Regions from separate parts of the Lysinibacillus sp. FW12 genome, predicted to be linked through region 3. Evidence: a T-box and tRNA genes for the amino acid it is inferred to sense, from the RefSeq annotation. Region 3 holds a T-box; the other regions hold tRNA genes.

Region 1 (9,763 bases), 710 kb from region 3:
TCATTTGACATTGGTCGTTCCTCCTCAATGGATTGTATTGTTTTTTCTACTGTCTGCAAGATGGTTTCAAGCTGCTCCTTGCGTTGAAGCAAAGCAGCTCTATGTGTTTTTAGCGCCTCGGCATGTTGAAAGTTAGGCGCCTGAATAATGGCCTGAATCGTTGCTAGCTTCATATCCAATGCACGATAAAATAAAATCTGCTGTAGCATATCAATTTCATATTGGCCATAAAATCGATAGCCTGCCTCATTGGTTCTAGCTGGCTTCAGCAGCCCAATTTCATCATAATAGCGTAATGTTCTCGTACTAACTCCCGACATTTGGGCTAGCTCTTGAATTGTATATTCCATGTTGTCACCTCCCACTAATGCTACTGTAAACTTTGACGCAACGTTAAGGTCAATAGCAAAATGAAAATAAATTTTCTAAACCATATTCATCCTTTCAGTTCATATAATTCCATAAATACCTATAAAGCAATTTTTACTTGCCGATATGAATAGTAAATATTTCACAGGAGCGTGATAGGATGAAGTGTCCAAATTGTCAGCATGAGAATCTTTCAGACAGCAAATTTTGCTCTGATTGTGGCAGTAAACTTATGAATTCATCATTATTAAAACAAGGTATCCCAACATGGGCAATTATCGTATTATCGGTCTGCTTTCTTGCCATCGGTGGACTAGGCTATGCATATTGGGACTTTTTCACTGATAAAAAGAATCAAACTACTACTTACTCAGAAGTAAATGATAAGCAACAGGTAAATACACAGCAAGTTTCCTCTGAAGAACTCACAAAAAAACAAGAAGCTCATGCACAGCAGGTTGATCGTGTCACCCTAATAAAGGAAATTCAACAAAAGGTATTCACGGTCCTCAGTAACAATAGTCAAGGTTCTGGCTTCCTGTATAAAAAGGGTGGTTATGTTATTACAAATGCACATGTTGTTCAAGGAGAAGTGGATGTCACGCTTCGTAATGCCAATGGTCAAGAATCACCAGGAACGGTTATCGGTATATCAGACCGCTACGACATTGCTTTAATTCATGCACCTAGCTATCAAGACACACAACCGTTGGGAATTGAAACAACCGAATCACCTATTGGCTTAGAGGTTATTGCATTTGGTAGTCCACAAGGCTTTGAAAATTCAGCATCTATTGGCTATATAACAGGCAATAAACGGGACATGAAGCTTGAAAACTTTATTTATAAGCAAATTTATCAGGTAGATGCACAAATTGATAAGGGGAGTAGCGGTGGCCCATTGGTTGATGTCAATACAGGCAATGTCATAGGGATTAATTCTCTACTTTACACAACTGAAACAAGTACTAACTTTGCTTTCTCCATCCCTCTTTACGTTATGCTTGACCAATTTGAAGGATGGGTTGCTAAACCACTTTCTGCAAATGAGGTTCGTGCTGTTGCGAATGTTTATGAAAATAGTCAACAATCCACTATTGAAACAAAATCCACTAACGAAACAGATGCTTTGCTAGCAGGGCAATTCGTGCAAGCATTCCGTCTCTATTACGAGATGGCACTGAATGAAGGTGATTTTTATTGGATTATTGATATGCTTGCACCTGACAGTTCAGCTTATCAAGAACTAGAGAAATATATTAATGAAATTGCCTATCAAGGACATTACTTCTATTTTACTAATAATGAAGTGCTAGATGTACAATATTCAAATGGTCAATATTTCGTGGATATGAATGAAACATTTGATTTTTATGATGCACAAGGGAATTACCAATTCTATGATCGCTATAAAACCTATACAGTTATAACAGATGATTACGGTGCTTTTAAAATTTCTCACATTACCATTCACTAATAATTTCTTTGTCATTCGAAAACAAGGAAAAAAACAATCAATCGGAATGCTTTTAAAGTGTCTCAAAGGTTAGACACTTTTTCTTGCACTTACTACCTCAAATTTTCCCTTCATGATCAACTTCTTCGTCTATCATTTTTTATAAGAAATAAAAAAACTATACATTCATCTAATGCCGATGAATGTATAGTTTAATGATTAATTATTTAACAAAAATTTCTTCCACTTGATCTAGCATAATGTTGGCTGCTAAAATGCCTCCAGCAGTATTCCAAATAACATCATCTACTTTATGTGCATTGCCTTTTTGAACAGCCGTTAGGTTTTTCCAAAGTGGATCTTGTGTCCACTCCTGTTCAGTTGATAATGCTGAATCATCACCTGTTGGCATGTACGTGAAGTAGAAAATAACATCCCCATCCATTTGAGGAATTGCTTCTTTTCCTACTTCAATCGCTAAGTTACCTAATTTTGCATTATCTTTAAATAAATCTGCTTGTGCTGGCACACGTTTAAATCCTAAAGCATCAAAAATAACGCCTGAGAATGAATCTGTGTAATAGATACGAGATTTATCTGCCATAAAGCGTACAAATGAAACTTCTTGGTTTGTTTGTTCTCCAAGCTTTTCTTTCAGCGCTAGTAACTTATCTTCGTAGGCTTTTAGCACCTCTTGTCCCTTTGTTTCTTGATTTACTGCTTTTGCGTATAATTTAAAGTTCTCTTTCCAATCACCACGTAATGTGTCTGAAAACACAGTTGGCGCAATTTTGCTAAGCTTCGCATAATCTTTTTCTTGTCGTAATTTATTACCGATGATTAAATCTGGCTTTAAAGAAGCGATTTTTTCGATATTAATTTCATGTTCGATACCGACAACTTCCACACCGTCCATTTGATCCTTAATGTGATCATACCATGGATCGCCTGTCCAAGATTGTACTGCACCTACTGGTTTAATTCCTAGTGCTAATAATGCTTCTGTTCCTTCATTTGTTAAAACAACGATACGCTTTGGTGTATCTTTTACTTCAGTTGTACCCATTGCATGTTCGACACTGTATGCATTGCTTTCTTTTGATTTCTCATCTTTGGTAGTATCTTTAGAATCGCCACATGCTGCTAGCACAAAAATAGCCATAACAGCTAGCAAAACTAATAGTTTTTGAAATGCTTTTTGCACCTTTTCTTCCTCCATTGTATATGATAAAATGTTTAGGCATATTAGACGAGAATGAAAATCACTTTCATCTAAGATCGATATTAATCGTATTGTATGTATCTATTAATGTCAATCATTAATTTAGTAATTTTTTAGAAAAGAGTATAGTTCAATATGATATTAAAAAATAATTATTCCAAGATAATGGCTTTACTAGTAGGGGTTGTTCTCTTACTTCTTTGTATGGGGATTAGTATTGTTTACGGTTATGCGAATACTTCTATTCAAACGACCTATGAATCTTTTATACAATTTAACAATTCAAATGAGCATATTATTATTCAAAATGTTCGTATTCCAAGAGCACTTATAGCCAGCTGTGTTGGTGCTTCGTTAGCTATTACAGGCGTGCTTATGCAAACCTTAACAAAAAATCCATTAGCCTCTCCAGGAATCTTGGGTATCAATGCAGGTGCAGGCTTTGCTGTTGTCTTTGCCATGATTTTTTTCCATATTTCCAGCCTGCAATCTTTTGCATGGATCGCATTTCTAGGTGCAGCAATCGCTGCTTTATCCGTTTATTCGATTAGTTTTTCAGGTAGGGATGCTGTTACTCCCGTGAAAATCACTTTAGCAGGGGCTGCCATTAGTGCACTTTTTGCTTCATTTACACAAGGTTTACTCGCTACTAATGAAGCTGAACTCGATCAAGTATTGTTTTGGTTAGCTGGCTCTGTACAGGGTAGAAAACTTGAAATTCTACTTTCTGTTCTTCCTTATTTAGTAATCGGATGGATAGCAGCACTCATTATTTCTTCCAAAATGAATATTCTTGCTCTTGGAGATGATGTAGCAAGAGGATTAGGATTACGATTAGGGCTGATGAAAATCTTAGTAGGACTTATCGTTATTTTTTTAGCAGGTGGCGCTGTTGCGATTGCTGGTCCCATTGGTTTTATTGGCATTGTCGTTCCCCATTTTGCGCGAAAGTTTGTCGGCACTGATCATCGATGGCTTATTCCTATGGCTGCGTTACTTGGAGGGATTCTTTTATTGCTGGCTGATGTTGCGGCTCGTTATATTATTATGCCCCAAGAAGTTCCAGTAGGAGTTATGACGGCTATGATTGGCACACCATTCTTTATTTACCTTGCGCGAAAAGGTGGAAAAAATAAATGAAACATGTAAAAACAATTCGTTTACTTCAACAAAAATTTTCTTTTTTATTAGATGTACAAGCTGCAAAAAAATTAATGGTGATTAGTCTACTAGCAGTTGCTGTTTTCTTTTTTAGTGCATCATTTGGTGATTCTTTCATCAATCCATTAAAGGTTTTACAAGCTTTTCTTGGTTACGGGTCAGATTTTGATCAGCTAATCATTATTGATTTCCGAATGCCTCGGATTTTCATTGCTGCCTTTGCTGGAATGGCGTTAGCCGTAGCAGGTGCCATTTTACAAGGAATCGTAAAAAATCCACTTGCCTCACCTGATATTATCGGGATATCAGCTGGTGGTGGTGCAGCAGTTGTTGGATTCTTAGCTATTTTCAGTGATTCTAATCACTCTTTAACAGTTAGTATAGAATGGTTACCATTAGCAGGCTTTATAGGAGCTACTGTTGTCGGATGTATTGTCTATCTATTTGCTTGGAAAGATGGTGTCACACCAAATCGTCTTGTCTTAATCGGTATTAGCGTGTCAGCTTTTATGCAAGCTATTACTACCATGTTAATGATTATCGGGCCAATTTATCAAGCGAGTGAAGCGAATAAATGGATTACGGGTAGTGTCAAAAGTGCAGATTGGGATCAAGTACAAATCGTTGTACCATTGATCATCGTTCTACTACTTATTACATTCTTTATTACACGACAGTTAAATGTTCAAGAACTAGGTGATGATACAGCGTCAAGCCTTGGGCAATCTGTTCAAAAAACACGCCTTTACTTAATCCTATTATGTTCCAGTCTAGTAGCGAGTGCTATAGCATTTGCTGGCGCCATTGGGTTTGTAGGATTAATGGCACCTCATATTGCACGACGCATTGTTGGTTCATCATTCGGTGTACTTATTCCAGCATCTGCAGCAATCGGAGCATTGCTTGTGATGATAGCAGATATTATTGGTCGTACTGCTTTTAGCCCGTTAGAAGTACCCGCTGGTGTCTTTACCGCTGCCATTGGTGCTCCCTATTTTATCTATTTACTATTTAGAAATCCTAATAAATAAAGGAGTCTATACTACATGACTGAATCGTTATTAACCAAATCCCTTACATTAAGTTATGGTGATTCCAATATTATCGAAGATCTCAATTTATCTATCCCTTTGAATGAAATTACTGTATTAATTGGAGCGAATGGCTGTGGTAAATCCACACTCCTACGCTCCATCGCTCGATTATTAAAACCTAAAAAAGGTTCCGTTCTATTAGATGGAGAGGATATTTTTAAATTATCAACAAAGCAGGTGGCTAGAAATCTTTCGATTCTTCCCCAATCCCCTGTTGCACCAGAAGGCCTAACTGTCCTACAGCTTGTGAAGCAAGGTCGCTATCCTTACCAAAGCTGGCGTCAACAGTGGACGGAAAAGGATGAAGAAATCGTATTAAATGCCTTAAGAGCAACAGGCACAGAGCATTTACAAGATAGACCAGTGGATGAGCTATCAGGAGGACAACGTCAACGTGCTTGGATTGCTATGACGCTTGCTCAAGATACGGATATTATTCTTTTGGACGAGCCTACGACATACTTAGATTTAACTCATCAGATAGAAGTTTTAGATTTATTGTACGAGTTAAACCAACAGCAAAAGCGAACGATTATTATGGTATTACATGATATTAATCTCGCATGTCGCTATGCCGATCATATTATTACTGTCCGTGATCGTGGTGTCTATCGTCAAGGTAAACCAGAAGAAATTATGACAACTGATTTAGTTAGTCATGTGTTTGACCTTGATTGCCAAATGACGACAGATCCAATATTTGGTACACCTCTATGCATTCCATATGGAAAAGGACGTAGAATTTCATAGCTTCTTAGTAAAATTAAAAGCCTACACAGATTAAACTATCCTGTGTAGGCTTTAATTTATGGTAGCTATATTATAAATCTATGACTAAAATTAAAAAGTGCAGTAGATGAAATTCATCTACTGCACTTAGTATGACCCGTACGGGATTCGAACCCGTGTTACCGCCGTGAAAGGGCGGTGTCTTAACCACTTGACCAACGGGCCAATGGCGGAGAAGGAGGGATTTGAACCCTCGCGCCGGTTACCCGACCTACACCCTTAGCAGGGGCGCCTCTTCAGCCTCTTGAGTACTTCCCCAAATAAAAAATGGCTCCGAAGGCAGGACTCGAACCTGCGACAACCTGATTAACAGTCAGGTGCTACTACCAACTGAGCTACTTCGGAATAATGGTGGGCCTAAATGGACTCGAACCATCGACCTCACGCTTATCAGGCGTGCGCTCTAACCAGCTGAGCTATAGGCCCTTGGAGCGGGTGATGGGAATCGAACCCACGACATCAGCTTGGAAGGCTGAGGTTTTACCATTAAACTACACCCGCATAAATGGTGGGTCAGGACGGAATCGAACCGCCGACACTTAGAGCTTCAATCTAATGCTCTACCAACTGAGCTACTGACCCATTTCGTCCATGCTAAGCTTGCTCACTCTTTTGCTTCTCATGTTTTTCATTATAATAATGGCGGTCCCGACCGGGATCGAACCGGCGATCTCCTGCGTGACAGGCAGGCATGTTAACCGCTACACCACGGGACCTTTTGGTTGCGGGGGCCGGATTTGAACCAACGACCTTCGGGTTATGAGCCCGACGAGCTACCACTGCTCCACCCCGCGATAATGATATTCTGTTTCGAGTTTTTAAAGCACCATTTATAAAAATTTAAAACTGGAGGAGGTAGAGGGATTCGAACCCCCGCGCGGTGTTACCCGCCTGTCGGTTTTCAAGACCGATCCCTTCAGCCAGACTTGGGTATACCTCCGTTACACTATATAAATGGTGGACCTTGCAGGACTCGAACCTGCGACCGGACGGTTATGAGCCGTCTGCTCTAACCAACTGAGCTAAAGGTCCTTTAAGATGGCGGCAGAGGGGATCGAACCCCCGACCTTACGGGTATGAACCGTACGCTCTAGCCAGCTGAGCTACGCCGCCAGGATCTTTATACTGGTTATTTACTATGGTGGAGCCTAGCGGGATCGAACCGCTGACCTCCTGCGTGCAAGGCAGGCGCTCTCCCAGCTGAGCTAAGGCCCCATAATTTTAGGAAATGGTCGGGAAGACAGGATTCGAACCTGCGACCCCTTGGTCCCAAACCAAGTGCTCTACCAAGCTGAGCTACTTCCCGTTCGTTCTTTTGGCGCGCCCGACAGGAGTCGAACCCATAACCTTCTGATCCGTAGTCAGACGCTCTATCCAATTGAGCTACGGGCGCATAATAAATGGTGCCGAGGACCGGAATCGAACCGGTACGGTAGTCACCTACCGCAGGATTTTAAGTCCTGTGCGTCTGCCAGTTCCGCCACCCCGGCACATTTGGAGCGGAAGACGAGGTTCGAACTCGCGACCCCCACCTTGGCAAGGTGGTGTTCTACCACTGAACTACTTCCGCATGTGCATAAGTTTTTTTATCTGGCAATGAAAATAATGGTGCGGGTGAAGGGAGTCGAACCCCCACGCCTTGCGGCGCTAGATCCTAAGTCTAGTGCGTCTGCCAATTCCGCCACACCCGCTTATTATTATTTCAAAATGGTGAGCCATGAAGGACTCGAACCTTCGACCCTCTGATTAAAAGTCAGATGCTCTACCAACTGAGCTAATGGCTCGAAAAAATGGTGCCGGCTATAGGAATCGAACCCACGACCTACTGATTACAAGTCAGTTGCTCTACCTGCTGAGCTAAACCGGCATATGGTGGAGGATGACGGGCTCGAACCGCCGACCCCCTGCTTGTAAGGCAGGTGCTCTCCCAGCTGAGCTAATCCTCCTGGGTATTATGCCTAGCGACGTCCTACTCTCACAGGGGGAAGCCCCCAACTACCATCGGCGCTAAAGAGCTTAACTTCCGTGTTCGGTATGGGAACGGGTGTGACCTCTTTGCCATCATCACTAGACTATTTTATGTATCTTGTTTTGAAGTTGTTTACCTGTCCTTCAAGACAAGAATTATTGTATAACGTTTTTTAACATTGTGCAATACTTTTTTATAAAAAAAAGAAATTATTACTTTTTAAAGATATTTTTGTTAAGTAAGAGAAAATATTGCCCTGCAAAATATTATATCAATTGTTGTTTCAAAAGAAAACAATTATTTTTCTTGATATGTTTTATAGCCTAAAATCTATAATAAAACAAGTGAAGGCCTTATGATTTCCCTCACTTGTTATCTAATGAAATGGTTGAAAGCTCTATTGTTAATCTTGTAATTTCTTCAATTGTTGTCGAAGGGCCAAAAGAGATTCTAAAAAATTGACGTGCTGCTTCCAAAGAAAAACCCATCGATAAAATAGCCTTCGTTCCAGATTCACTATGAATATCACATGCGCTACCTGTAGAGATACAGATTCCCGACTCGTTCAGCTTTAAAAGAACATATTGGCCCTCTAATCTATCCATCATTACACCACAAATATTAGGTAATTGCTGCTTACATTCTATTAGCTTGCATGATTCAGGCAGTTTACTTTTTAAAACTCCTCTTAACATCACATAATGTTGTAATTCATATTGATAGTTTTCAATTGCAGCTGCAAAGGCCACAATTGCAGGCGTATCTAATGTACCTCCTCTTAAACCTCTCTCATGTGTCACACCTGGTGTTAATGCTTGCACGCGGATGGAGGGATTTAGATAAACCGCACCACACCCCTTTGGCCCACCTATTTTATGAGCCGAAATTGTAATAGCATCTATTCCTTTTGGTATAGCTAATTTTCCAAATGACTGAACACAATCAATATGACAGTAAACACCTGATTCTCCTGCCAGCTCTATTATTTTCTTCAGAGGCTGAATGGAGCCAATCTCTGAATTAACATGTTGAATGGTAATCAAAGCCGTGTCTAATCGTATTGTTTTTTGAAGTTCCTGCAAATCAATACAACCATCCTTCTTTAACGGCAATTTTGTCACTTCATACCCCATTTTCTCAAGTGTATTCAAAGCTGCGTGCACTGACGTATGCTCAGCTTGAGATGAAATAATATGCTTCCCTTTTTTAGAGGCTAGTGCTAATGACAAGATGGCCATAATATTTCCTTCTGTTCCGCTCCCAGTGAAAATAATACCATCGCTAGTTACGCCTAGAGCTTGCGCTACAACTTCTCTTGACTGTTGCACGAAATAATGCGCTTGTCCTCCTAGATCATGAAGACTTGAACTGTTTCCATAATAACGCTGCGCTACCCCTATATAGGCATCAAGAGCTTCCTTCATCATAGGTGACGTTGCAGCATAATCCATATAAATCATCATCTTCTTCCTCTCTAATTCATCGGGTCTTGTTTTCTTTTTTATTTTATGTAAAGATAGGTGTCAAGACAATTGTAAAGAAGGTATAACTATGGATGTAAAGACAGACGTCCTTATCATCGGCAGTGGTATTGCGGCACTTCAGGCTGCTTTACTACTCGAAGAACATTTTCAAATACAAATTGTTACAAAATCTTCTGTTTATATGAGTAGCTCTTATCGTGCACAAGGTGGTATAGCAGC
Region 2 (9,763 bases), 700 kb from region 3:
CCAACGGCGATGCCGATACCAGCAGCTCCCCATATCATGGCCGCGGTTGTTAAACCTGTAATGCTGTCATTGCCTCGTCTTAAAATGACGCCTGCGCCAAGAAATCCAATCCCGCTAACGATTTGTGCAGCTAAACGAAGCGGATCCATCGTAATATTAATATCTTCTCTGGGAGGAGTTGAGTAGGCTGTTTCAATGGAGATGATGGTAAGTAAGCAGCTGAAAGTAGCGATCACTAAACTTGTCTTTAATCCAACTGGCTTCTTCTTTAATTCCCTTTCGATACCGATTACTAAACTTAATGTGGCTGCAATAACTAATTTTATGCCAACTTCATATGTAATCATATTTTCCAATAATGTTTCCATACACAACCCTCCATTGATATTTCGTATTGCTAAGAGATATGCAAGCTGTCATTATTATATGTGCCATTACTTTTTTGTATTGTACAACATGAAAGGAAGGAAATATAAGTATTTTTTATCTTGATACAGCAAGAATCTATTATTTCTGAAATGAAGCATTAGTATGGAATGCTCTCTCATTAAATGGGAGGGTTACTTAATTGTTTTCTTTCGTAAGAAATAGGAGAGCGAAATTGATGGAGGTGATTTTATGGAGAAGCCGAAGATTCATCCGTACATTCCAATCGTAATTGGTGTTATTTCAGTATCTATGTCCGCTATTTTCGTGAAATTAGCATCAGCGGAAGCGGGCATTATAGCATTTTATCGTATGCTATTTTCGGTTTTAATAATGCTTCCATTGTTTTTGGGGAGATATTCAAAGGAGCTTACAACATTAAAGAGGCGTGATTGGCTTTTTTCTACAGCCGCGGGAATCTTTTTAGCATTTCATTTTATTTTATGGTTTGAGTCACTCAACTATACTTCTGTCGCAAGTTCAACAGTTCTGGTAACGCTACAACCTTTGTTTGCCTTTGTGGGGACATACTTTTTCTTTAAAGAAAAGATAACGATGAAAACAATCGTTGCTGGAACAATTGCTATTGCGGGAAGTATTTTAATTAGTTGGGGCGATTTTAAAGTAAGTGGGACAGCTTTTTACGGAGATATATTAGCGCTCATTGCTTGTGCACTTGCTACAGCTTATTTTTTATTAGGACAGGATGTACGCAAAAGATTATCGTTAATGACTTATACAATGGTTGTTTATGTAGTGAGTACAATTACTTTATTTATCTATGTACTAATTAAAGGAGAATCATTTGGACCGTATTCTTCTTCTGATTGGTTATGGTTTGTCTTATTAGCGTTAATACCTAATTTATTTGGTCATACTTTATTTAATTGGTCTATTAAATACGTAAGTACGAATGTTGTTTCAATAGCTATTCTCTTTGAGCCGGTTGGTGCAGCTCTTTTAGCATTGTGGATATTTAAGGAGTATTTAATCGTTACCCAAATCTTTGGTGGGTTAATTGTATTAGTAGGAATCCTATTGTTTGTAATTGATATAAAAAAGATTTTTAAATTTTTTATGAAAAATGCTTGATTTTAAAAATGATATATTATATATTATTACTTGTCCTTAACAAGAAGGAACACTTGAAAAAAAGAAATTTAAAAAGTTGTTGACTTCTCGTTGAGAATGAGATATGATAGTAAAGTCGCTAAAACGACTTAAACAAAATGAACCTTGAAAACTGAACAAGCAAAACGTAATCAATAAAGTTTTAAGTAACTAGTTTCGGCTAGTGAACAAAACAAAATTTTGGACATCAAAATTGATGCCAGCAAAACAATTTGAGCTAATCAAATTTCTTTTATGGAGAGTTTGATCCTGGCTCAGGACGAACGCTGGCGGCGTGCCTAATACATGCAAGTCGAGCGAACAGAGAAGGAGCTTGCTCCTTTGACGTTAGCGGCGGACGGGTGAGTAACACGTGGGCAACCTACCTTATAGTTTGGGATAACTCCGGGAAACCGGGGCTAATACCGAATAATCTGTTCCACCTCATGGTGGAACACTGAAAGACGGTTTCGGCTGTCGCTATAGGATGGGCCCGCGGCGCATTAGCTAGTTGGTGAGGTAACGGCTCACCAAGGCGACGATGCGTAGCCGACCTGAGAGGGTGATCGGCCACACTGGGACTGAGACACGGCCCAGACTCCTACGGGAGGCAGCAGTAGGGAATCTTCCACAATGGGCGAAAGCCTGATGGAGCAACGCCGCGTGAGTGAAGAAGGTTTTCGGATCGTAAAACTCTGTTGTAAGGGAAGAACAAGTACAGTAGTAACTGGCTGTACCTTGACGGTACCTTATTAGAAAGCCACGGCTAACTACGTGCCAGCAGCCGCGGTAATACGTAGGTGGCAAGCGTTGTCCGGAATTATTGGGCGTAAAGCGCGCGCAGGCGGTCCTTTAAGTCTGATGTGAAAGCCCACGGCTCAACCGTGGAGGGTCATTGGAAACTGGGGGACTTGAGTGCAGAAGAGGAAAGTGGAATTCCAAGTGTAGCGGTGAAATGCGTAGAGATTTGGAGGAACACCAGTGGCGAAGGCGACTTTCTGGTCTGTAACTGACGCTGAGGCGCGAAAGCGTGGGGAGCAAACAGGATTAGATACCCTGGTAGTCCACGCCGTAAACGATGAGTGCTAAGTGTTAGGGGGTTTCCGCCCCTTAGTGCTGCAGCTAACGCATTAAGCACTCCGCCTGGGGAGTACGGTCGCAAGACTGAAACTCAAAGGAATTGACGGGGGCCCGCACAAGCGGTGGAGCATGTGGTTTAATTCGAAGCAACGCGAAGAACCTTACCAGGTCTTGACATCCCGTTGACCACTGTAGAGATATAGTTTCCCCTTCGGGGGCAACGGTGACAGGTGGTGCATGGTTGTCGTCAGCTCGTGTCGTGAGATGTTGGGTTAAGTCCCGCAACGAGCGCAACCCTTGATCTTAGTTGCCATCATTTAGTTGGGCACTCTAAGGTGACTGCCGGTGACAAACCGGAGGAAGGTGGGGATGACGTCAAATCATCATGCCCCTTATGACCTGGGCTACACACGTGCTACAATGGACGATACAAACGGTTGCCAACTCGCGAGAGGGAGCTAATCCGATAAAGTCGTTCTCAGTTCGGATTGTAGGCTGCAACTCGCCTACATGAAGCCGGAATCGCTAGTAATCGCGGATCAGCATGCCGCGGTGAATACGTTCCCGGGCCTTGTACACACCGCCCGTCACACCACGAGAGTTTGTAACACCCGAAGTCGGTGAGGTAACCTTTTGGAGCCAGCCGCCGAAGGTGGGATAGATGATTGGGGTGAAGTCGTAACAAGGTAGCCGTATCGGAAGGTGCGGCTGGATCACCTCCTTTCTAAGGATTATTTCGGAATACAAACCTTGGGTTTGTAAGATTACGTTTTGCGTTCAGTTTTGAAGGTTCATTCTTCCGAATGAAATACTTCAAAACTTGTTCTTTGAAAACTGGATAAAACGACATTGAAATTGTAACAAACACATTTATTTTTTAAGTTTTTTATAGGCTTAATAACATCAGTAAGGTTTCAAGACACAAGCAGTTCTAGGAAGCAATCGAGTGAATGAAGGAGCGTACTTCAGTACGTGACTGATTGAACGAGTGAAGCTGACAACGAAATGCGATGTGTATTGAAAGCTATAGGTTAAGTTATTAAGGGCGCACGGCGAATGCCTTGGCACTAGGAGCCGAAGAAGGACGGCACTAACACCGATATGCTTCGGGGAGCTGTAAGTGAGCTTTGATCCGGAGATTTCCGAATGGGGGAACCCACTACGTTTAATCGCGTAGTATCTTGACGTGAATACATAGCGTCTTGAAGGCAGACCCAGGGAACTGAAACATCTAAGTACCTGGAGGAAGAGAAAGAAAAATCGATTCCCTGAGTAGCGGCGAGCGAAACGGGAAGAGCCCAAACCAAGAGGCTTGCCTCTTGGGGTTGTAGGACACTCTATACGGAGTTACAAAAGAGCGAGTTAGATGAAGCGACTTGGAAAGGTCCGCCAGAGCAGGTAAAAGCCCTGTAGTCGAAAGTTCGTTCTCTCCTGAGTGGATCCTGAGTACGGCGGAACACGTGAAATTCCGTCGGAATCCGGGAGGACCATCTCCCAAGGCTAAATACTACCTAGTGACCGATAGTGAACCAGTACCGTGAGGGAAAGGTGAAAAGCACCCCGGAAGGGGAGTGAAAGAGATCCTGAAACCGTGTGCCTACAAGTAGTTAGAGCCCGTTAATGGGTGATAGCGTGCCTTTTGTAGAATGAACCGGCGAGTTACGATTACGTGCAAGGTTAAGCTTTAGAAGGCGGAGCCGCAGCGAAAGCGAGTCTGAATAGGGCGAAATAGTACGTGGTCGTAGACCCGAAACCAGGTGATCTACCCATGTCCAGGGTGAAGGTAAGGTAACACTTACTGGAGGCCCGAACCCACGCACGTTGAAAAGTGCGGGGATGAGGTGTGGGTAGCGGAGAAATTCCAATCGAACTTGGAGATAGCTGGTTCTCTCCGAAATAGCTTTAGGGCTAGCCTCGTGATGAGAATACTGGAGGTAGAGCACTGTTTGGACTAGGGGGCCATCCCGGTTTACCGAATTCAGACAAACTCCGAATGCCAGATATTTATACACGGGAGTCAGACTGCGAGTGATAAGATCCGTAGTCAAAAGGGAAACAGCCCAGACCACCAGCTAAGGTCCCAAAGTAATCGTTAAGTGGAAAAGGATGTGGCGTTGCACAGACAACCAGGATGTTGGCTTAGAAGCAGCCATCATTTAAAGAGTGCGTAATAGCTCACTGGTCGAGTGACGCTGCGCCGAAAATGTATCGGGGCTAAACGATTCACCGAAGCTGTGGATTGACATCTACGATGTCAGTGGTAGGAGAGCGTTCTAAGTGCGTTGAAGTCAGACCGGAAGGACTGGTGGAGCGCTTAGAAGTGAGAATGCCGGTATGAGTAGCGAAAGACGGGTGAGAATCCCGTCCACCGTATGACTAAGGTTTCCTGAGGAAGGCTCGTCCGCTCAGGGTTAGTCGGGACCTAAGCCGAGGCCGACAGGCGTAGGCGATGGACAACAGGTTGATATTCCTGTACCACCTCCTCACCGTTTGAGAAATGGGGGGACGCAGTAGGATAGGGTAAGCGCGCTGTTGGTTATGCGCGTCCAAGCAGTAAGGCGTGTGTGTAGGCAAATCCGCACACTGTAACGTTGAGCTGTGATGGCGAGTCCGTATGGACGAAGTTCCTGATTTCACACTGCCAAGAAAAGCCTCTATCGAGGTGAGAGGTGCCCGTACCGCAAACCGACACAGGTAGTCGAGGAGAGAATCCTAAGGTGTGCGAGAGAACTCTCGTTAAGGAACTCGGCAAAATGACCCCGTAACTTCGGGAGAAGGGGTGCTCTTGAGCGTGCAAGCGCATGAGAGCCGCAGTGAATAGGCCCAGGCGACTGTTTAGCAAAAACACAGGTCTCTGCAAAACCGTAAGGTGACGTATAGGGGCTGACGCCTGCCCGGTGCTGGAAGGTTAAGAGGAGTGGTTAGCGCAAGCGAAGCTGCGAATTGAAGCCCCAGTAAACGGCGGCCGTAACTATAACGGTCCTAAGGTAGCGAAATTCCTTGTCGGGTAAGTTCCGACCCGCACGAAAGGCGTAACGATCTGGGCACTGTCTCAACGAGAGACTCGGTGAAATTATAGTACCTGTGAAGATGCAGGTTACCCGCGACAGGACGGAAAGACCCCGTGGAGCTTTACTGTAGCCTGATATTGAATTTTGGTACAACTTGTACAGGATAGGTAGGAGCCAGAGATCTCGGAGCGCCAGCTTCGAAGGAGGCGTCGGTGGGATACTACCCTGGTTGTATTGAAATTCTAACCCATGCCCCTTAGCGGGGCAGGAGACAGTGTCAGGCGGACAGTTTGACTGGGGCGGTCGCCTCCTAAAAGGTAACGGAGGCGCCCAAAGGTTCCCTCAGAATGGTTGGAAATCATTCGTAGAGTGTAAAGGCACAAGGGAGCTTGACTGCGAGACCTACAAGTCGAGCAGGGTCGAAAGACGGGCTTAGTGATCCGGTGGTTCCGCATGGAAGGGCCATCGCTCAACGGATAAAAGCTACCCCGGGGATAACAGGCTTATCTCCCCCAAGAGTCCACATCGACGGGGAGGTTTGGCACCTCGATGTCGGCTCATCGCATCCTGGGGCTGTAGTCGGTCCCAAGGGTTGGGCTGTTCGCCCATTAAAGCGGTACGCGAGCTGGGTTCAGAACGTCGTGAGACAGTTCGGTCCCTATCCGTCGTGGGCGTAGGAAATTTGAGAGGAGCTGTCCTTAGTACGAGAGGACCGGGATGGACACACCGCTGGTGTACCAGTTGTCTTGCCAAAGGCATCGCTGGGTAGCTATGTGTGGACGGGATAAGTGCTGAAAGCATCTAAGCATGAAGCCCCCCTCAAGATGAGATTTCCCATTACGCAAGTAAGTAAGATCCCTCAAAGACGATGAGGTAGATAGGTTCGAGGTGGAAGTGTGGTGACACATGGAGCTGACGAATACTAATCGATCGAGGACTTAACCAAATTGTTTGAAGCAGTCAATGTACGTTTATCCAGTTTTGAAAGAACAACTCTTTCATAAGAGCTTTTATACATAGTGTATTTTGAAGCTTAACATATAGGAACTTCTGCTAAGAATGCTATATCCTTATTGTAATGCAGAAGACAGCACATCTACGTGCAAGTCTAGTGATGATGGCAAAGAGGTCACACCCGTTCCCATACCGAACACGGAAGTTAAGCTCTTTAGCGCCGATGGTAGTTGGGGGCTTCCCCCTGTGAGAGTAGGACGTCGCTAGGCATAATACCCAGGAGGATTAGCTCAGCTGGGAGAGCACCTGCCTTACAAGCAGGGGGTCGGCGGTTCGAGCCCGTCATCCTCCACCATATGCCGGTTTAGCTCAGCAGGTAGAGCAACTGACTTGTAATCAGTAGGTCGTGGGTTCGATTCCTATAGCCGGCACCATTTTTTCGAGCCATTAGCTCAGTTGGTAGAGCATCTGACTTTTAATCAGAGGGTCGAAGGTTCGAGTCCTTCATGGCTCACCATTTTGAAATAATAATAAGCGGGTGTGGCGGAATTGGCAGACGCACTAGACTTAGGATCTAGCGCCGCAAGGCGTGGGGGTTCGACTCCCTTCACCCGCACCATTATTTTCATTGCCAGATAAAAAAACTTATGCACATGCGGAAGTAGTTCAGTGGTAGAACACCACCTTGCCAAGGTGGGGGTCGCGAGTTCGAACCTCGTCTTCCGCTCCAAATGTGCCGGGGTGGCGGAACTGGCAGACGCACAGGACTTAAAATCCTGCGGTAGGTGACTACCGTACCGGTTCGATTCCGGTCCTCGGCACCATTTATTATGCGCCCGTAGCTCAATTGGATAGAGCGTCTGACTACGGATCAGAAGGTTATGGGTTCGACTCCTGTCGGGCGCGCCAAAAGAACGAACGGGAAGTAGCTCAGCTTGGTAGAGCACTTGGTTTGGGACCAAGGGGTCGCAGGTTCGAATCCTGTCTTCCCGACCATTTCCTAAAATTATGGGGCCTTAGCTCAGCTGGGAGAGCGCCTGCCTTGCACGCAGGAGGTCAGCGGTTCGATCCCGCTAGGCTCCACCATAGTAAATAACCAGTATAAAGATCCTGGCGGCGTAGCTCAGCTGGCTAGAGCGTACGGTTCATACCCGTAAGGTCGGGGGTTCGATCCCCTCTGCCGCCATCTTAAAGGACCTTTAGCTCAGTTGGTTAGAGCAGACGGCTCATAACCGTCCGGTCGCAGGTTCGAGTCCTGCAAGGTCCACCATTTATATAGTGTAACGGAGGTATACCCAAGTCTGGCTGAAGGGATCGGTCTTGAAAACCGACAGGCGGGTAACACCGCGCGGGGGTTCGAATCCCTCTACCTCCTCCAGTTTTAAATTTTTATAAATGGTGCTTTAAAAACTCGAAACAGAATATCATTATCGCGGGGTGGAGCAGTGGTAGCTCGTCGGGCTCATAACCCGAAGGTCGTTGGTTCAAATCCGGCCCCCGCAACCAAAAGGTCCCGTGGTGTAGCGGTTAACATGCCTGCCTGTCACGCAGGAGATCGCCGGTTCGATCCCGGTCGGGACCGCCATTATTATAATGAAAAACATGAGAAGCAAAAGAGTGAGCAAGCTTAGCATGGACGAAATGGGTCAGTAGCTCAGTTGGTAGAGCATTAGATTGAAGCTCTAAGTGTCGGCGGTTCGATTCCGTCCTGACCCACCATTTATGCGGGTGTAGTTTAATGGTAAAACCTCAGCCTTCCAAGCTGATGTCGTGGGTTCGATTCCCATCACCCGCTCCAAGGGCCTATAGCTCAGCTGGTTAGAGCGCACGCCTGATAAGCGTGAGGTCGATGGTTCGAGTCCATTTAGGCCCACCATTATTCCGAAGTAGCTCAGTTGGTAGTAGCACCTGACTGTTAATCAGGTTGTCGCAGGTTCGAGTCCTGCCTTCGGAGCCATTTTTTATTTGGGGAAGTACTCAAGAGGCTGAAGAGGCGCCCCTGCTAAGGGTGTAGGTCGGGTAACCGGCGCGAGGGTTCAAATCCCTCCTTCTCCGCCATTGGCCCGTTGGTCAAGTGGTTAAGACACCGCCCTTTCACGGCGGTAACACGGGTTCGAATCCCGTACGGGTCATACTAAAAAACAGTAACTGCATTTGCAGCTACTGTTTTTTTTATATTTAGATAGATATATAATTACTCATTATTTAGTGCGCTTTCATCCATATATACTACTTCCCAAATATGCCCATCTACATCTTGGAATCCCCAGCCGTACATAAATCCGTGATCTTGTGGTTCACTGTAAGGTTTACCACCAGAGGCTAGTGCTTTATTTACTAATTGATCTACTTGTTCTCGGTTTTCAGCGGAAAGACATAATATCGCCTCTGCAGAAGTAGCTGTATCTGCAATCTCCTTCTTTGTAAATCCTTTGAATCGTTCTTCTACCATTATTAATGCAAAGATATTTTCGCTAATAATCATTGAAGCTGTTGTTTCATCACTAAATTGTTGATTAAATTCAAAACCTAAGTCTTTAAAAAAGTTGATTGATTTGTTAAGATCTTTTACTGGTAAATTGATAAATATATTTTTCGATTGAAAAGCCATTGATTATCACCTCCAAATCGACAGTATCATAGAAAATAAATCCATGTCAATTTCTACAAGTAAATGGATTTCATTTATTTCCCAACATCCTTAATCAAAAAAGTATAAGTCATATCAAAAAATGAACGACGTTTTTCATAACTCCTTAACTTTACAAAAAAAGCAGAAATATTGATACAACAACATGTCTGCTTTTAAAATTCTTCTTGTTACCCCCGTACAAGCATTCTTTCAAGTGAGCTAAGTGCTTCAGCGGTAGTATGTTCATCTACTTGTATACGGTTATGAGGTTGCCCCTGTTCAATACTTTCAAGACTCCATAGTAAATGTGGAAGGTCTATTCGGTTCATAGTTAGACAAGGACAAAAATTTTCATTTAGCGAAATAATATGTTTATCTGGATGTTGCTTAATGATACGATTGACAAGGTTCATTTCTGTTCCAATGGCCCATGCAGATCCGCTTGGTGCTCGATTGATTGTATCAATAATGTATTTTGTCGAGCCGGCATCATCAGCTGCTGCAACAACTTCACGACTACATTCTGGATGAACAATAATCCTCATTGTGG
Region 3 (9,763 bases):
AAGACTAAGGGACAGTGATTATTACGCATTGGTACTAAGACTTGAACGAGAGAATGTACAATTAACAAGGCTTAGAAAAGAACTTTCGATGGAGCTTTTAAAGTTGAAGAGAGACTTTGATAAGGAGCTGCAGGCATATGATGAAGAGATTCAAAAGCGAGAAGTCCAAAGAAAAAAACAAATTGCATCAATAGAGTCTTTATTAAAGGAAATCGCTGAATTGCGGGCTGAAAATAAATTATTAAAGGAAAGCCAACAAGTTTCGAATGAAGCTACAATTGATATTGACTATAAAGCGATTGTCGGAGGGCTTGAAAAAAAATTAAACGACTTTACATCAGCAGCAGGTAGTCATATGGAAAAAATGATAGAGGTCTTGGAAAAATCATATAGAGATAAAATAGAAACGGACAGCCTTCATCAACACTTGATAAAAGAGTTGGAGAGGAAAAATTCAGAGATTGAAAGATTATCAAATGAAATGGAAAAACAAACTAATGATATGAATAAGGAAATGAAAAAGTCCATTCATATTGAGGAGCAAATAGATTATAGATTACGTATACTCGATGAATTAGATCAAAAATTAGACGAGCTGGCATTAGAAATCAATAGAGAGCAGGTATAGCTATGAATTTATACAGACTGTTTCAAAATGTTTACTTTTGAAACAGTCATTTTTATTCTGGAATGGAACCCTCTCAATGCGGTTCTCGAACCGCTCAGAAGGTAGGTGAATCCGCTCAAAGGTAGGGCATAACCGCTCGAAAGGATGGAGAATCCGCTCAAAGGTAGGGCATAACCGCTCGAAAGGATGGTGAACCCGCTCAAAGAAAAGGCATAACCGCTCGAAAGGATGGTGAACCCGCTCAAAGAAGGCATCAACCATCTAAAGGAATCTGCTCAAAAGAAGGATAAACTTAATCCCTAACGGTTACTTTCTTCAAATTACTTCGTTTCTCTGTGTAGTGTCTTGCGTTTTAAGCGAGGAGAGTACTTTTTTAGCTCCAACCTTTCAGGGTTATTACGTTTGTTTTTAGTTGTTATATAGTTTTTATCACCTGTTTCGGTGCAGGCTAATGTTACTTGTACACGCATAAATAGGCCTCTTTTTAAATGGTAATTATTACGATTTAATTATTGTATTTAAGATTAAATATTGTCAAGTTTATTTTTGAAGGTAATAAAAAGCTTTGCATTTTTCAATATTGTATGTTTAAATTACAAATTGTAAATAGTAATAATTACGATTTAAGGAGTTGTAAACATGACAAAGAGAATTCCTGTTACTGTATTAAGTGGGTATTTAGGATCCGGTAAAACGACGATGATGAACCATGTATTGCAGAATAAGAAAGATTTACGTGTTGCTGTTATCGTCAATGATATGAGTGAAATTAATATTGATGCTGGGCTTATTGCGAATGGTAGCGGTATTTCACGAACGGAAGAAAAATTTGTGGAGCTATCCAATGGCTGTATTTGTTGTACATTACGAGAGGATTTATTGCAGGAGGTGGAACGTCTCGCTAAACTTGGTAATATTGATTATATATTGATCGAATCAACAGGGATTAGTGAGCCAATACCCGTGGCACAAACATTTAGTTACTTAGACGAGGAGCTAGGAATTGATTTAACGAAATTTTGTCAATTGGATACGATGGTTACGGTTGTAGATGCACATCGCTTTTGGCATGATTTTCAGTCAGGGGAAAGCTTGTTGGAGCGGAAGGAAGCAGTTGGCGAATTAGATGAGCGTGATGTTGCAGACCTGCTTATTGATCAAATTGAATTTTGTGATGTCCTTGTGGTAAATAAGTGTGATTTAGTATCTGTGGAAGAGCTTGAACGATTAGAACGTATTTTGCGTGCGCTGCAGCCCGAAGCAAAACTGATTCGTACAACAAACGGTGTTCTTGATCCAGTTGACATATTAAATACAGGTCGCTTTGACTTTGAGCGTGTATCAGAATCAGCTGGTTGGTTAAAGGAGTTAGAACTGGGCCATGAGAATCATACGCCAGAGACAGAGGAATATGGGATTTCTTCGTTTACTTATAAACGCAAAAGACCATTCCATCCTATGCGATTTGTTGAGTGGTGTGATCAAATGCCAGACTCGATCGTACGAGCAAAGGGGATTATTTGGAGTGCAAGACACCAGGATGTTGCGTTATTACTATCACAAGCAGGATCATCTGCAAAAATTGAACCTGTTTCATATTGGGTAGCAGCTTTGTCTAGTACTCAGCAACAGAATGTATTCCAACAAAGTCCAGAAGTGTTGGAGGATTGGGATGAGGAGTTCGGAGATCGATTGACTCAGCTTGTTATGATTGGTATTGATCTAGATAAAGAGGAGATTATCAAACAGTTAGACAGCTGCTTATTAACAGATGAAGAATTTCGTAACCCATGGGAGCTTCTACAAAATCCGTTTAACTGGGAATGGCATTAATAAGAAAAGAAGATTTCGGTTAAGACTCCGAAATCTTCTTTTGGAATACGTTATTATAATTTGTTGCATCTCGCAATGCCTTTTCTTCTATAGGGATTCGTACAGAGAGCATTGTAATGTTTAGTAATGTAAAGCAAAACGCGGTAAAGTAAGCTTGAAACATAATCGGTAAAAGGAGAATTTCCAAACAAACGACAGCATAATTTGGGTGACGCATATATTCATATGGACCTTTACGAACAACTTGAGCATCAGGTAATATGAGGATTTTTGTATTCCAAAAAGTCCCTAAGGAGCGAATACACCAGATCCGTAATGCCTGAACAGCTATAAATAATATAAAAAATAATGGAAATAAGGGCGAGAGACCATTGTTATTTGTAACGACTTCCACAATTAAAAACAAGAAAAAACTAATATGCATAGTAACCATATACGGGTAGTGAGAAGAACCTTCTTCATAAGCTCCTTGTGAAAGCATCCACTTCTCATTGCGCTTGGCAATGACTACTTCTGTCAGTCTTTGTAGAATGACAAGAGTTAAAATTAGATAGAAGATCATGTTACTCCCTCCAGTTTAATAATACAGCTTCTGCACAAAAACCAGGGCCAAGAGCGACGAGTAAACCTGTATCCTCCACTTGTCCTTCATGTAGCATAAATTGCTCTAATACATATAACACTGTTGGTGATGACATGTTGCCATGGTGGCGTAATATTTCCCGAGAAATGTCGGTTTTTTGGGAAGAAAGATAAAGTGTGTCCTCATATGCTTGTAATACTTTTTTTCCTCCAGGATGAGCAATGAAATGAGTAAGTTGTTCGCTGTACATTCCTTGTTCCATTAAAAATTGTTCAATGAAAGGTCCTAGCCAATTGGTGATAATGGCAGGAATACTTTTTTGAAAGATGACATGGAGCCCATTATTTTTAACATCCCATCCCATGACACTTTCTGAATCTGGCATCCATTTAGAGCCTGTAGCTAGAATAGTAGGGGACGGAACTTTTGTGTCTATTGCTATTTCATCTCCGCAAATGAGAATACAAGCGGCACCATCTGCAAAAAGTGATGCACCGATTAAATTACTTTTAGAATAATCATTTGGCTGAAAAGTGAGGCTACATAACTCAACACAAACAACAAGCACCTTCGAATGGGGATGTGCTTTACAAAAATCATAAGCTCTACTAATTCCAGCTGCTCCACCTGCGCAGCCAAGCCCCCAAAGTGGAATACGTTTAAGTCGATCTGAAAAGGTAAGCTTGTTCATAACACGCGCATCAATGCTAGGTGTTGAAATGCCCGTACTACTAACAAAAATAATGGCATCAATTTCTTCGGGAGAAATTGGGGAAAATAAAAAGGCGTTATTTTCTAAACACGCTTGGATGACGTTCACGCTATATTGTGTAGCTAATTCAATATATAATTCGTTACGTTCCTCAAAAGAGTGATTCGTACGATGCCATTCTGGTGGTACACAAAAATGTCGTGTGTCGATACCACCATTTTCAAAAACCTTTAAATATCGCTCTAGTTTTGGGATTTTTGCATAGAAAAGCTCTTTCGTTAGTTCCTCTGCATTTGCTTGCTGTAATGTGTAGGGCGGTTGATGTGTGCTAATAGAAATGATTTTAGGCAATCCAACATCTCCTCGCAGTTAGTGGTCTTGTTCATTCTATGCGTTGAGGATTGGAATAAATGCTTATAAAATTGGAATTGACAATTTCTGAAAATTTAGCTATATTAATAACAACAAAATGGAAAGTAGGTGATGTGACATGATGAATAGATCTGTTTTTAGTGAACTGCAATTCGGTTTGTTCAATTTCACACGCCTAAACTATACAACATGACACCGTGCTATAGCTCGGAGTATTTGTGTACCTTTTAAACGTGCCTGTGAAACCTTGTAACTGCCGAATTGCAGATACAAGGTTTTTTTATCGTGGTCCCAAATTGCTGAACCGCGATATAGCCTATGGTGTAAGTGTCAATTGCAATTACGCTAAAAGGCATCATGATATGTACGTTTAGGAGGAAATTAAATTGAAATTAACAACATTAGGTTTTACAACTTATTTTGAAGAGCAAATGATAGAAATGAAAAAACAGCCAAAACTGAAAAACTGTGTGCCTGCAAGGGTTACCTTAGAACATAAACATTCTTATCGTGTGTTGGCCGAAGAGGGAGAATGGCTAGCGACAATTGCTGGTCATTATGCCTATACGTCTTTAGCTCGTGAGGACTATCCTGCGGTTGGTGATTGGGTACTAGTAGAGAAAATGCCAGGTGAGGAACGAGCGATCATTCATCAATTATTCCAGCGCAAGTCTGTCTTTTCACGTAAAGTGGCAGGTCAAGAAATTCAAGAGCAGATTGTCGCATCGAATGTCGATATTGTATTACTTGTTATGAGCTTGAATGCGGATTTTAATATTCGACGTATGGAACGCTATTTAGTGGCCGCATGGGATTCAGGTGCAAAGCCTGTTATTGTACTGACAAAAGCGGATTTATGTGAGGATGTTGCAAGCCTAGTTCAAGAAGTGGAGACCGTGGCATTTGGCGTAGATATTTTTGTAACGAGTGCTTTATCTGGTGAAGGATTAATGGAGATTCAGGCATTATTTCAAGAAGGAGTGACGGGGGCGTTACTGGGCTCTTCAGGGGCAGGTAAATCAACATTAACGAATGCATTATGTGGAGAAATGCTGATGAAGGTAGCGGGTATTCGTGAGGATGATGCTAAAGGACGTCATACAACGACACATCGAGAGTTAGTAATGTTACCTACTGGAGGCTGTTTGATTGATACGCCAGGAATGCGAGAACTTCAATTATGGGATCAAGGTGATAGCTTGGCGTCGAGCTTTCAAGATATTGAAGAACTAGCAACAGCTTGCCGCTATCGTGATTGCACCCATCAAACAGAGCCTTATTGTGCAGTACAGCAAGCTATTATAGATGGTGATTTGGACCAATATCGTCTGCAGAGCTACTTTAAGCTACAACGAGAATTGGCTTATATCGAACGTAAAACAAATGCCCAGGCAAAGCTTGAGGAACAGCGTAAGTGGAAGCAAATTACAAAGGGATTGAAAAAAAGAAATAAATAATCATTAGGAGCACTTCTATGACAGTTCAACATATCAATCATTTACTATTTTCGGTTTCTAATTTAGAGGAATCCATCGCTTTTTATGAAAATGTTTTCGATGCTAAGCTATTAGTAAAGGGGAAGACTACAGCCTATTTTGATGTAAATGGGCTGTGGCTTGCCCTTAATGTAGAAAAGGATATACCGCGCAATGATATCCAGCATTCCTACACACATATTGCCTTTACGATCTCTGAGGATGACTTTGATAAAATGTATGATAGATTAGTGCAATTAAAGGTTAATATTTTAGCAGGTAGAGAAAGAGACGAAAAGGATAAAAAATCGATTTACTTTACGGACCCTGATGGCCATAAATTTGAATTTCATACGGGAACTTTGCAAGACCGTTTGAGTTATTATAAGAAGGAAAAGCTGCATATGGAGTTTTTTGATCATTAATCAAGGAGTGATTCAATGAATAAAGCGTTTATTTTTGATATGGACGGTACATTATTTCAAACCAATCTCATTTTAGAGCCTGCACTTGATGCAACATTTGATGTACTACGTTCAAAGGGCTTATGGCAGGGAGAAACGCCGATAGAAAAGTATCGAGAAATTATGGGTGTACCATTACCTGTTGTCTGGGAAACATTATGTCCTATGCATTCGGTAGAAATACGTGAAGAGAGTAATGTCTTATTTCATGTAAAGTTGATTGAGCAAATACGTAATCGTAAAGGGGCATTGTATCCACATGCTGAACAAGCCCTTGCAGCATTGTCAGAGAATTATCCGTTATACATAGCGAGTAATGGGCAGGTTGACTATTTACAGGCAATTGTTGAAACATATCAATTAGGACGCTTTATAAAGGGAATATATAGCATTCAATCTATTGCAAGTGGTCATAAATCCGAATTGGTCAAAAAGGTAATAATTGAAAATGGAGTACAGGACGGAGCAGTAGTAGGAGATCGATCTTCTGATATTCAGGCTGCACATGACAATCAGCTACTGTCGATAGGCGTTCGTTTTGACTTTGCGCAAGATAACGAATTAGCGAAGGCCGATATTGTCATAGAGGATTTAACAGCATTATTAAACATAACGCTAGATTAATTACCTACAAACATTCCTCCCTCAACTTTTGGTGAAGGGCTGCTATAACGACAATCATTGCAATCTCGCACAAGAAAGAGTAAAATAGTGCCAATCCTATAAGAAAAGCATTGAAAAGGAAAAGTAAATTGGACTAGCATTTTGTAGAGAGCCTCTGTTGGTGGAAATGAGGTAAATGACCCCTTTTGAAAATGACCTTTGAGCTTCGTACCGAAAGCTTTTTAGCAAGTAGATTACGACGAGATGGGCACTCGTTACAACAGCGGCAGTATCTTTTATTTATTGAATGAGACGTACTGATAGAGGCAAATAGTGTGAGCTATTTGTAAATATAGGTGGTAACACGGGTATACTCGTCCTAATCAGATTTGATTAGGGCGATTTTTTTTACCATTTTTTATGTGAGGGGAGCAATTTAGAATGACAATTGTTATTGGAGGAGCTTGGCCGTATGCAAATGGCTCTTTGCATTTAGGTCATGTTGCCGCATTATTACCAGGTGATATTTTGGCTAGATATTACCGACAAAAAGGCGAGCAGGTGTTATATGTATCGGGCAGTGATTGTAATGGCACGCCTATTTCAATTCGTGCAGCACAAGAAAATACTACAACAGAGGCTATTGCCAATCATTATCATGATGAATTTACAAGATGTTTCAATGACTTAGGATTTACTTATGATTTATACACAAGAACGGACGCAGAGCATCATCATGAATCGGTTAAGGCTTTATTTTTACAGCTGCTTGCTAACAATTTCTTATACAAGAAAAAAATTGAACAGGCTTACTGTGAGACAGATAAGCAATTTTTACCGGATCGTTTTGTCGAAGGGATATGCCCGAATTGTGGTGCGAAGGCAAGAGGTGACCAGTGTGATAACTGCTCAGAAATTTTAGATCCGCTAGATTTAATTGATAAGCGCTGCAAAATTTGTGGGAATGAGCCAGTGATTAGAGAGACAGAACATTTTTATTTTACCTTTAGTCAATTTCAAGGAAGGCTCGAGTCTTATTTAGCGGAAGCAAAGGCAGAAAAGCGTTGGCGGGATAATGCTATAGGATTGACGGAGCGCTATTTGGCAGAGGGAGTCCCTGACCGAGCGGTAACAAGAGATTTACCAAATGGTATAGATGTTCCAGTGCCTGGCTTTGAGGGGAAAAAGATATATGTTTGGATTGAAGCAGTTGCAGGGTATTTAACAGCCAGTCTAGAATGGGCAAAAGAGCATCAAATAGCAATAGAAGACTTATGGAATGAAGAAACCATTTCGTATTATGTCCATGGTAAAGATAATATTCCTTTCCATACGGTTATTTGGCCTGCAATTTTAATGGGAATCGGAGCTAAGGCTTTACCAACACATATCGTATCGAATGAATATTTAACATTAGAAAAACGCAAATTATCTACTAGTCAAAATTGGGCTGTGTGGGTACCTTATATTCTAAGTCGCTATGATGCAGATTCTATTCGTTACTTTTTAACAATAAATGCGCCAGAAAACCGTGATACTGATTTTTCATGGCGCGAATTTATTTATAGCCATAACGGTGAACTACTAGGAGCCTATGGTAATTTTGTGAACCGTACATTGAAGTTTATTGAGAAATCATTCTCTTGTCAGGTGCCACAAGCGGAAGTGGATAGCGACATTCGTAAACAAACGATTCAGCTATTTAATGAAGCAGGTACTCTTATAGAGGCTGGTCATTTCAAACAGGCGTTAGAGACTATTTTTGAGTATATTCGAGGGGCTAATCGCTATTTTGACGAACAACAGCCATGGCTACAGGTAAAAGAAAATGTGAAGGCTGGCAATCATACATTAGCAACCTGCGTCTATATTATTGCTAATCTAGGCCAGCTACTACATCCGTTTCTACCGTTTTCAGCTGAGAAAATAAGAAACATGTTAGGCATCAATGATATGATGTGGCATGAACAAGTGGAACTGCCTGCAATCATTCAAGATGTGACGCCATTGTTTGAACGTCTAGATGTAGAGCGAATTGATGAGGAGTATCAAAAATTACTGAGGGACAGTCTCTAGCATCAAAAAGCAGTATGACTCTTAAAGCCATACTGCTCTCTTCTATTATTTAATTCATCACAGGTGTTAATTTTGCCACGACAATGCTATTGATGGCATTAATATAGGCAAGGGCGCTTGCCTTTAATATATCTGTATCTGCTGCTTTAGCAATATACTTTTCACCTGCATGCTCAATCGTAATTTTTACTTTACCTAAAGCTTCTTTGCCTCGTGAGACACTATTGATATTGTATTCCACAAGCTTTACATCAATGTTTGTAATTTCTGCAATGGCTGAATATAAAGCATCAATTGGGCCAGAGCCCACTGCACTTGCTTTAAACACCTCGCCACCTTTACAGATCTTAACACTTGCAGAAGGGAAGCTTGCATTGCTGACGACTTGTAGATCTTCGAAATCAAAGAATTGGTCACTGTAGTGTGTAGCGTTCTTATTGTTGGCATCATGCTTTTCATAATAGCTTTCAACAATAACGTATAAATCGTGATCGTATACTTCTTTTTTTGCATCGGCTAGCTTTAAGAAGCCTTCAAAAATCCCTTCAAATTCATCTGTTGAAAGATTAGAAAACCCTAATTTTTCAAGAGCATTTTTTACGGCATGACGACCAGAACGAGCTGTTAGTACTAGCTCCATATCATCAAGACCTACGTCTTCGGGATGGACAATTTCATAAGCATCACGAGATTTTAGCAACCCATCTTGATGGATACCAGAAGAATGAGCAAATGCATTATCTCCTGTAATGGCTTTATTGACCTGAACATCTAAGCCCATAAAGCTAGAAACAAGACGAGAGGTATTGATAATCTCTTTTGTATTGATGCGTGTTTCAGCATTATAAATAGAGCTACGAGTTTTTAGGGCCATGACAACTTCTTCTAATGCAGCATTACCTGCACGTTCGCCAATACCATTAATTGTACACTCTACTTTATCTGCACCATTTTTAATGGCAGCAAGCGTATTAGCCGTTGCCATTCCAAGGTCATTGTGGCAATGAACACTTAAAA

What was found. The T-box of region 3 lies ahead of metG (methionine--tRNA ligase). A T-box ahead of a tRNA ligase gene usually reads a tRNA of that ligase, here a tRNA-Met.
Region 1: it encodes a tRNA-Met, which carries the amino acid that the T-box ahead of metG (methionine--tRNA ligase) is inferred to sense. The anticodon was not compared.
Region 2: it encodes a tRNA-Met, which carries the amino acid that the T-box ahead of metG (methionine--tRNA ligase) is inferred to sense. The anticodon was not compared.

The regions. Positions count from the first base shown of each region.
Region 1 is NZ_CP139094.1:1,166,001-1,175,763, reverse strand. Features, by position in the region: gene SJW71_RS06095 (MerR family transcriptional regulator) at 1-350, opposite strand, end outside; gene SJW71_RS06090 (trypsin-like peptidase domain-containing protein) at 530-1,846, shown strand; gene SJW71_RS06085 (ABC transporter substrate-binding protein) at 2,049-3,044, opposite strand; gene SJW71_RS06080 (FecCD family ABC transporter permease) at 3,183-4,187, shown strand; gene SJW71_RS06075 (FecCD family ABC transporter permease) at 4,184-5,239, shown strand; gene SJW71_RS06070 (ABC transporter ATP-binding protein) at 5,255-6,052, shown strand; tRNA gene SJW71_RS06065 (tRNA-Glu) at 6,185-6,256, opposite strand; tRNA gene SJW71_RS06060 (tRNA-Ser) at 6,259-6,349, opposite strand; tRNA gene SJW71_RS06055 (tRNA-Asn) at 6,360-6,436, opposite strand; tRNA gene SJW71_RS06050 (tRNA-Ile) at 6,441-6,517, opposite strand; tRNA gene SJW71_RS06045 (tRNA-Gly) at 6,519-6,592, opposite strand; tRNA gene SJW71_RS06040 (tRNA-Phe) at 6,598-6,673, opposite strand; tRNA gene SJW71_RS06035 (tRNA-Asp) at 6,732-6,807, opposite strand; tRNA gene SJW71_RS06030 (tRNA-Met) at 6,811-6,885, opposite strand; tRNA gene SJW71_RS06025 (tRNA-Ser) at 6,939-7,031, opposite strand; tRNA gene SJW71_RS06020 (tRNA-Ile) at 7,047-7,123, opposite strand; tRNA gene SJW71_RS06015 (tRNA-Met) at 7,131-7,204, opposite strand; tRNA gene SJW71_RS06010 (tRNA-Ala) at 7,231-7,306, opposite strand; tRNA gene SJW71_RS06005 (tRNA-Pro) at 7,321-7,397, opposite strand; tRNA gene SJW71_RS06000 (tRNA-Arg) at 7,408-7,484, opposite strand; tRNA gene SJW71_RS05995 (tRNA-Leu) at 7,493-7,581, opposite strand; tRNA gene SJW71_RS05990 (tRNA-Gly) at 7,587-7,661, opposite strand; tRNA gene SJW71_RS05985 (tRNA-Leu) at 7,698-7,782, opposite strand; tRNA gene SJW71_RS05980 (tRNA-Lys) at 7,800-7,875, opposite strand; tRNA gene SJW71_RS05975 (tRNA-Thr) at 7,883-7,958, opposite strand; tRNA gene SJW71_RS05970 (tRNA-Val) at 7,962-8,037, opposite strand; rRNA gene rrf (5S ribosomal RNA) at 8,048-8,163, opposite strand; gene SJW71_RS05960 (cysteine desulfurase family protein) at 8,426-9,520, opposite strand; gene nadB (L-aspartate oxidase) at 9,612-9,763, shown strand, end outside.
Region 2 is NZ_CP139094.1:1,153,258-1,163,020, forward strand. Features, by position in the region: gene SJW71_RS05815 (MgtC/SapB family protein) at 1-368, opposite strand, end outside; gene SJW71_RS05820 (DMT family transporter) at 619-1,518, shown strand; rRNA gene SJW71_RS05825 (16S ribosomal RNA) at 1,789-3,340, shown strand; rRNA gene SJW71_RS05830 (23S ribosomal RNA) at 3,646-6,573, shown strand; rRNA gene rrf (5S ribosomal RNA) at 6,735-6,850, shown strand; tRNA gene SJW71_RS05840 (tRNA-Val) at 6,861-6,936, shown strand; tRNA gene SJW71_RS05845 (tRNA-Thr) at 6,940-7,015, shown strand; tRNA gene SJW71_RS05850 (tRNA-Lys) at 7,023-7,098, shown strand; tRNA gene SJW71_RS05855 (tRNA-Leu) at 7,116-7,200, shown strand; tRNA gene SJW71_RS05860 (tRNA-Gly) at 7,237-7,311, shown strand; tRNA gene SJW71_RS05865 (tRNA-Leu) at 7,317-7,405, shown strand; tRNA gene SJW71_RS05870 (tRNA-Arg) at 7,414-7,490, shown strand; tRNA gene SJW71_RS05875 (tRNA-Pro) at 7,501-7,577, shown strand; tRNA gene SJW71_RS05880 (tRNA-Ala) at 7,592-7,667, shown strand; tRNA gene SJW71_RS05885 (tRNA-Met) at 7,694-7,767, shown strand; tRNA gene SJW71_RS05890 (tRNA-Ile) at 7,775-7,851, shown strand; tRNA gene SJW71_RS05895 (tRNA-Ser) at 7,867-7,959, shown strand; tRNA gene SJW71_RS05900 (tRNA-Met) at 8,013-8,087, shown strand; tRNA gene SJW71_RS05905 (tRNA-Asp) at 8,091-8,166, shown strand; tRNA gene SJW71_RS05910 (tRNA-Phe) at 8,225-8,300, shown strand; tRNA gene SJW71_RS05915 (tRNA-Gly) at 8,306-8,379, shown strand; tRNA gene SJW71_RS05920 (tRNA-Ile) at 8,381-8,457, shown strand; tRNA gene SJW71_RS05925 (tRNA-Asn) at 8,462-8,538, shown strand; tRNA gene SJW71_RS05930 (tRNA-Ser) at 8,549-8,639, shown strand; tRNA gene SJW71_RS05935 (tRNA-Glu) at 8,642-8,713, shown strand; gene SJW71_RS05940 (VOC family protein) at 8,776-9,192, opposite strand; gene nadA (quinolinate synthase NadA) at 9,402-9,763, opposite strand, start outside.
Region 3 is NZ_CP139094.1:454,280-464,042, forward strand. Features, by position in the region: gene SJW71_RS02430 (hypothetical protein) at 1-628, shown strand, start outside; gene rpmG (50S ribosomal protein L33) at 949-1,098, opposite strand; gene SJW71_RS02440 (GTP-binding protein) at 1,268-2,461, shown strand; gene SJW71_RS02445 (isoprenylcysteine carboxyl methyltransferase family protein) at 2,481-3,023, opposite strand; gene SJW71_RS02450 (type III polyketide synthase) at 3,025-4,107, opposite strand; gene rsgA (ribosome small subunit-dependent GTPase A) at 4,515-5,585, shown strand; gene fosM (FosM family fosfomycin resistance protein) at 5,603-6,028, shown strand; gene SJW71_RS02465 (HAD hydrolase-like protein) at 6,044-6,691, shown strand; T-box leader at 6,793-7,055, shown strand; gene metG (methionine--tRNA ligase) at 7,112-8,746, shown strand; gene SJW71_RS02475 (2-isopropylmalate synthase) at 8,796-9,763, opposite strand, start outside.